DNA from 2 places in the Paenibacillus sp. FSL L8-0641 genome. Region 1 is predicted to be linked to the other one. Evidence: riboswitches for the same ligand, from Rfam matches in the RefSeq annotation. Region 1 holds a riboswitch; the other holds the start of a gene.
What was found. A riboswitch is a leader RNA that binds a small molecule or an ion and turns the genes downstream of it on or off. The one in region 1 is predicted to bind FMN.

Region 1 (3,820 bases):
GTGACGCTGGCAACTGGAACACCGACGAATACTTTACCCTTTTCCAGCATCGCGTTTTTGTACCATTTTCTCTCCCTGGGATCATAATCGGACTCCTGTTTTTTCGGCGAACGTATGTATTGCCCCTTCTCATTGCCGAGAAGCGCTGCATCTAGCTCGGGGTGAGCCTTGACGATAACATCTAACTTTTTCTGAAGGGTCTCTTGGTTGGTACCAATGGAATCAGAATTGATTTCAGTGGTAAGCACGTCCAGGTCTTTCATAATAGGCGCTACATACTGATTGACATTGCTCCGGATCAGATACAGATTCGTGTATACGGAACCGCCCATTTGCTGACTGAGTTGTGTCGTAGCCCCCTGATAAGAAAAGTACCCGATAAGTACGCTCGGAATCAATAACACAGCTAAAAAAGATATTATTAATCTTGTCCTCATTAAATAAAACTGCTTGAGAAACCTGTTCCACCACGGAACTGTTTGTTTTGTTTTAGTCATAGTTCTTGCTCCTCTGTGTCTGATGATCACTACATTGTTTTATTCGACATAAACCGACGAATTTTATAGATGTAATCATTGGGAAACGAGAAATAGTAGCATATTTTAGACACTTTTTTTGAAAAACAGGTCTAAAGAACTATGATTAATATTAATGCGAACACATAAAAAGCCAAATCGGAGATGCAAAAGCATCTTCACAATTTGGCTTGGGTGAGTCATGAAGGGGACATTGAACTGTTAATTTTTTTGCTGACGTGAAATCATAAAGAGCGTAATCCAGATGAGCATAAAACCAGTCAATTGCGCTACAGTAACGATTTGCTGAAATGCGATCCAATTAATCACGACACCCACCATGGGAAAGCTCAATTCTGCCATCGTAGCATAAGACGCTTTGGTCGTACTTAAGCCTTTGTAATACAGCAATAAGCTAAGAAGACCCGGAAGCAATGCCTGCAATAGCAAGTTGATAATCACAGCTGCGCCTGCCCATGTACCGGCAGGCATATTCCATGGCGCATGCTCTACAGAGGTGAGGACAATTAGCAGAGGAAGCGCCACCATGAAGCGGAGGGAGGTTACCGTTTCATATTTCATTGAACGAAGCAAGTAGCTTCCCATGACTGTCGAACCGCCCCACAGAACCGCTGCACCCAGTGCAAGTAGACTACCGACCTGGACAAAATCACGAACATGCCCGAAGGGGAGCGACCAACCGAAGGTCAGAAGATACGTCCCGAACAGAGCGACGACAATTAATAATCCAAAATGACGCGGCAGCATTTCCTTCAATATAACGCGGGCCAGAATAATAGCGACCAATGGTTGAAGCTTCTGGAGTAAGAGTACAGCATTCAGATCACCGTTGCTGAGCGCCATGGTAAAAATCACGCTGGCCAGAGCCGAGCCGCCCCACGAGACGAACAAAATAGCGAAAACTTGACGAAGCCGTACCGCTTTGAGTTCCTCACGATGCTTCCACAGCATCGGTGTCAGAGCGAGGAAGAGCAGCACATGCTCCATTAGTACAATTTGTGTTGAAGTAAATGATTTTAGCAAAATAATACGAAACAGCGGATCAGCGCCCCACAAGGCGGCTCCAATTGCGACTAACCAAAAACCGCTTTTCATGTGGGAGCTATGATCAAAACCTTTAGATGTTAGTACAGTAGAAGATTGACTCATACTCAATTAGCTCCTTGCGAATACAGGACCGGTGGCACAAAAACCCCCGTCCATGGCGAAAGGCCATGCAAGACGGGGGTTGATCAAATAAACTTGCCGCTTTATGCAAGTTAAATGAAGTTACTGCAACTGCAAAACCCATAACGCAGCATTCATCCACTTCGCGGCATGTTGATATTTCGATCTTCTTCCATCCGGACTTTACCGTCGGCTTTGGCATCTCACCAAATCAGTCCGTATCCTGTTGCCAGATACAGAGTCGCGGGCTTAGCTCCATGAGCCATACCGCCGGTTGGGAATCTCACCCTACCCCGAAGATCCTTATTCCGTTTTTTAATTTCTCCTATAGGATATACCTGTTTTAGAATGAAGTCCAGTGAAAAATGTGTGTATATCTAACAATGATTTTCATCTATTTTTCGAAAGCGTTTTACTAAGTTACATACTATGAAGTAATATCCTTATACTCAATGCGTCGAATCGCCGCATAAGCCACCAGCATTCCCAGTATAGAGAAGCCTATTTGCACGGGGGCTATGGAGCTAAGTGTAGCGCCGTTATTATTGGAGAAAAGCAATGCTACAATCAGGATTGAGGTCACAATGGTGGTGGGTACAGAGTATCTTCGCATCCCCATATACAGCGGAACCAGTCCCATAAAGCTGGCAGCAACGGCATTGATCAGCGTCCGTGCTGATTGTTGACCCAGTATCGAAAGAGTAAGGTTATCGGGCACAATCAAGACAAACTGGTTGAGCAGATGAATAGCAGCCGTAATGATTATTTCCGAAATAATAATAGATAAGAAGGTAAACAGCAGCACAACCAAGAGCTTGGCGATCATCAGCTTTTGACGGTGAATCGGATACATGAACAGGATCGTAATCGATTTGGACTTAAATTCCCCTACGATAAAGCGGCACAGGAGAACGGAGGCAAACACAATAAATGTGGCTCTGACCAGCATGTCCATGAGATCGAGAAGCTGAGTGTACTGTGTAAATTCGGGTATTCCTGTACTTTGGCCGTCCAGCGCGATGATACAGAGCAGCCCAAGAATGCATGCATTGGCGATCAGTGCTGAACGGATATAACCCGCCAGATGAAATTTTTTCAGCTCCAATTGCATCAATTTAAGCATGAAGATCACCTCCGTTTAACAGCCGCAAAAAGTAGTCTTCCAGCGTACTGCTTTTCTGATGAATGGAATCCACTTCTATATCATTTAAAATGAGCGTCTTTGTAATTTGTTTCTGCGGTACATTTGAATCGTAAATACGTATACTCTGTTCATTGAGCACCCTTATATTATTCAGATTCAGATGATGGGAGAGGACGTAGGCCGCCTTTTTACAATCGTTGGTCGTAAATTCAATGTATTCCGTATTGGTTTCCCGCACCTGCTCCATCGACACTTCCTCAATCAGCCTTCCGTGATTAATCACGCCTACCGTATCCGCAATCTGCTCTATTTCCGCTAAAATATGACTGGACACGAGCAGAGTCATCCCATATTCCTTGCATAGCATGTGGAATAATTGGCGGATTTCCTTGATCCCCACTGGGTCCAGACCATTAATCGGTTCATCCAAAATGAGTAGCTCTGGCTTAGTCGCAATAGCGCGGGCAATCCCGAGGCGCTGTTTCATTCCCAGTGAAAAGTCTTTTACCGACTTGTCACCAGCATTCTGCAAGTTCACTAATTCTAGGGCATCCCGGACAGCCTGCTTATTATAGTAGCCCATGTATTCACAATGAAGTTCGAGATTTTGCTGCGCCGTCAGCCTGTCATAAAAAATCGGGTATTCAATAATCGAACCCATCCGTCCGAGCAGATGATACGATTTTGGCGTTAGTTTTTCACCGAATAATTCAATTTCACCCGATGTCGGCTTGAGTAAATTCGTAATCATTTTCATTATCGTTGTCTTGCCTGCTCCGTTGGGGCCGAGAAAGCCATAGGTTTCTCCCTTGCGCACATTCATGCTGACTCCTGCTACAATTTCGTTGCCCTTCAGGGCTTTGGTCAACTGATGTGTACGTATTACGTAAGTCATGGGTGTTCTCCCTTCGTATACTGCTGATAATTCAAGGATAAAGGGCGAAATGTTCATTTTTCTTTCGTGATTCTTACA
Region 2 (3,820 bases), 1.7 Mb from region 1:
TTGGTGCGGCTCTGCGTAATCATAAGCTAATCATGCTGGAATATGATAACGAGGGGTACATGAATACAGGTTCACAGCAATCTTACTCCACTCCGCTCGGTCACATGACCAGTACGTCGGGTGTAGGTAAAATGCAAAAAGGAAAGCAAGGGCATCACAAGGATACCGTGCAAATCATGGCTGCTTGTAACATTCCGTATGCTTTTACCGCTGCTGAAAGTCATCCGCAGGATATGCTGCGTAAAGCAGCCAAGGCTCAATGGTATGCAAACAACGTGGGTACGGCCTATGGTAAAATCCTGTGCGCCTGTCCGCTGAATTGGAAATCCGAAGACAGACTGGGTACCAGCATTGTGGGCGCCGCAGTCGAGTCCTGTTTCTTTCCTTTGTACGAAATAGAGCAAGGCAGTACGACGATTACGTACAATCCGGAGGACAAAGGAAAACGAATTCCAGCTGCTGAATGGCTGAAATTAATGGGTAAAACGAAGCATCTTATTAAGGAGGAGGCTACGCTGGCGACCTTTGAACAGGAGATTGAGCGTCGCTGGACTATCCTGAAAAAGAAACATGAAATTTCAGAGCTATAATCCTGTTTTTTGCATAATCATCGATTAACATTGTTAGCCGCTGTTACTGTAGTGGCTCGATCAAGATTCTTTGCGCTTTTTGCGCAAAGAATCTTTTTTGTCGTTTATGGGTTGAAGCATAAAAAAACAGGTAATGATTTCCGATATAGGAGTGGAGGCCTATAAGAGGCACGTTAAAAAGTTTTCTTCTGAATTTTAAGATGCAATGAGGTGCAGGTAATGATTAAGCTGAATACAGTTGAAATAATCGAAATTATAAAGAAGCAAATCCCTAAGGTTATGAACATCAAGCCAGTGGAACTCAAGTTTACGGATGATTTTGGACGGACCTCGCTGGCAGCGACAGAACACAAATTTACGCTGACGAACCAGCATTATTCTGCCAAGGTGATGGATTGCGTGTTAGAAACACAAGTACGCCCCATTTTAATGTGCGAAATTATTTATTTTCTAAAATGTGAGTTTATTGACGGACATGTTGATGTACGACTGGATTATGAAGCATGTTCTGAGGAAGGGCGAGGACCGGTTGCTTCAGCCGTAATTACCTTTGATCATGCAACAGAGCTGGGAGTCGAGGAACTGGCCGATCTGATTGACTTGGCGCTTCATATGAACGATAAAACCTGGTTTGAAGAACTCTCCAACCAATATGTCAAAACCAAAGCAGGAGCTTCTATTTGATAACTTGCTTTTTTTAGAAGTCGGTGCTAATATACGTAACAAGTTTAATGTTAATTCAATTAAATAAGAGCAAGATCCTTCGGGGCGGGGCGAAATTCCCCACCGGCGGTGATGACATGTTTGTGGATCGTTTTTGTGAGAAACAGCATGGCTTAGTCCGTGACCCGGATGCTGAATGATCAGCAGAAGGTGGACCTGGTGCAAATCCGGGACCGACAGTATAGTCTGGATGGGAGAAGGATACGAAGCGCATGTGCATGACGTGACATGTGCCGATTTTTAGCATACCCAATTGTGCGTACGGCTTATTTCGTTGTAGGACAGCATCGGGCGATAGCTTGCTTAAGCTTTCTTTTTGATGGGTGTTCTGAGCGTATTTGGTTGTATACTCAGTCATGCTTTCTATTGGCAAACCTATGATTTCATGTCGTCTTAAGATGCAAATGAACTGCGCTTGTATACTACAAATGTGACTCTCATCACCCCCATGACGGATTGAATCCGAACTGGGGGTTTTTTGCGCTTATAGCTGATGAATTAGGGATAAACTGAGATGTAGTGGAAAGGAGTGAAGGCATGTTTACCGGATTGGTCGAGGAAGTGGGTCGTATTCAAACCATTTCCAAAAGCGGTGAAGCGATGGTGCTGGGGATTTCGGGTTCCGTGGTGTTGGGCGATTTAAAAATAGGAGACAGTGTCTCAGTGAATGGCGTTTGCCTGACGGCGATACAGATCGGTACGAAAGACTTTAAGGTTGATGTGATGCCGGAAACCTTTCGTAGCACTAATCTGAAAGAGTTGAGATCCGGCAGCCGAGTCAATCTGGAGCGAGCGATGGCGGCGAGTGGAAGGTTCGGAGGACATATCGTGCAAGGACATGTGGACGGGACGGGAACGATTCGCGGGGTGACATCAGACCAGAATGCAGTGGTGTTCGAAATTGAGCCTAAAAATCAAACATTATTTAAATATATTCTTCTCAAAGGGTCAATCACAATTGATGGTATAAGCCTCACAGTCGCACAGCGTACGGGAGATACCTTTGCCGTATCCATTATTCCCCACACCTTATCCGAAACGGCCTTACAAGCCAAACGTGAGGGGGATACCGTCAATATCGAATGCGATATTTTGGGCAAATATGTAGAACAGCTTTTAAATTACAGAGGTGCAACGGAGGCGGAGAGAGTAGAAGAAGCTCCTCTCAGTTTGGACTATTTGGCGAAACACGGTTTTGCCTGATATTGAATGGTAAGCCTGTTTAGGAGCATTCGTGGCACAAGACATAAGGAGGAAAGTGTTATGGATAGAGGTAGCCAAACAAGTGCAATGGCAAACGTCATAGAGCATGGCGAGTTGGAACATGGCGAAGAGATTCGTTTGGATTCCATCGAAGAAGCGTTGGAGGACTTAAAAAACGGTAAGGTCGTCATTGTAGTGGATGATGAACAGCGCGAAAATGAAGGCGATTTTATCGCTTTGGCTGAAAAAGCGTCGCCTGAGGTCATTAATTTCATGATTACAGAAGGTCGCGGGTTGGTCTGTGTGCCGATCACACGACAAAGAGCCGAGGCCTTGGAATTGCATCCTATGGTAGAGCAAAATACAGATTTCCACGGTACTGCCTTTACGGTATCGGTAGATCATATGGAGACAACAACGGGGATTTCAGCGGCCGAGCGTTCCTTGACTGTACGCGCCTTGGCAGACGAAGCAGTCACAGGAAGTGATTTCCGCAAGCCTGGTCACATGTTCCCGCTGATTGCTCGCGATGGGGGTGTCTTGCAGCGTGCTGGTCACACGGAGGCGACTGTTGATCTGGCTCGACTCAGTGGCTTCAAGCCTGCTGGAGTCATTTGTGAAATTATAAAGGAAGATGGCTCAATGGCCCGCCTGCCTGATCTGGCATTGGTCGCCAAGCGACATCAATTGAAGCTGATCAGTATTCAGGATTTGGTGGACTACCGTCGTCGTTTGTCATTGTAAATAATTTAAATTAAGAGAGGTTGATTAATTATGGCACGTTTTCTAGAAGGTAATCTTGTATCGAACGGTTTAAAATATGGTATTGTGGTGGGCAGATTTAATGAGTTTATTACGAGCAAGCTGTTAAGCGGTGCAATTGACGCACTTCAACGACATGGTGCACAGGAAGATGAAATTGATGTAGCCTGGGTTCCGGGTGCATTTGAAATTTCACTAATTGCGCAAAAAATGGCTGCAAGCGGCAAATATGATGCCGTAATTACGCTGGGTACGGTCATCCGTGGTTCTACTTCACATTATGATATCGTCTGCAATGAAGTGGCCAAGGGTGTGGCAGCGAGCAGCCTAAAAACGGGAGTACCTGTTATTTTTGGGGTAGTGACTACAGAAAACATTGAACAGGCTATTGAACGAGCAGGTACGAAGGCTGGTAATAAAGGTTGGGATTCAGCACTGGCTGCGATTGAAATGGCCAATCTCAGCAAGCAATTTTAATGATAGGAATAGCTGAATAGAACGGTATAAACTGCAAGGGGAAAAAAGGGATTGGATTGTTAAGC

Region 2: another riboswitch for FMN. It lies ahead of ribE (riboflavin synthase); the one in region 1 lies ahead of MKY16_RS06605 (DMT family transporter).

The regions. Positions count from the first base shown of each region.
Region 1 covers NZ_JBBOUW010000001.1:1,466,510-1,470,329, forward strand. The annotation lists gene MKY16_RS06600 (methyl-accepting chemotaxis protein) at 1-497, opposite strand, end outside; gene MKY16_RS06605 (DMT family transporter) at 738-1,685, opposite strand; FMN riboswitch at 1,864-2,008, opposite strand; gene MKY16_RS06610 (ABC transporter permease) at 2,131-2,826, opposite strand; gene MKY16_RS06615 (ABC transporter ATP-binding protein) at 2,819-3,742, opposite strand.
Region 2 covers NZ_JBBOUW010000001.1:3,158,819-3,162,638, reverse strand. The annotation lists gene MKY16_RS14125 (thiamine pyrophosphate-dependent enzyme) at 1-590, shown strand, start outside; gene MKY16_RS14120 (IDEAL domain-containing protein) at 810-1,274, shown strand; FMN riboswitch at 1,346-1,519, shown strand; gene ribE (riboflavin synthase) at 1,851-2,516, shown strand; gene ribB (3,4-dihydroxy-2-butanone-4-phosphate synthase) at 2,577-3,260, shown strand; gene ribH (6,7-dimethyl-8-ribityllumazine synthase) at 3,291-3,755, shown strand.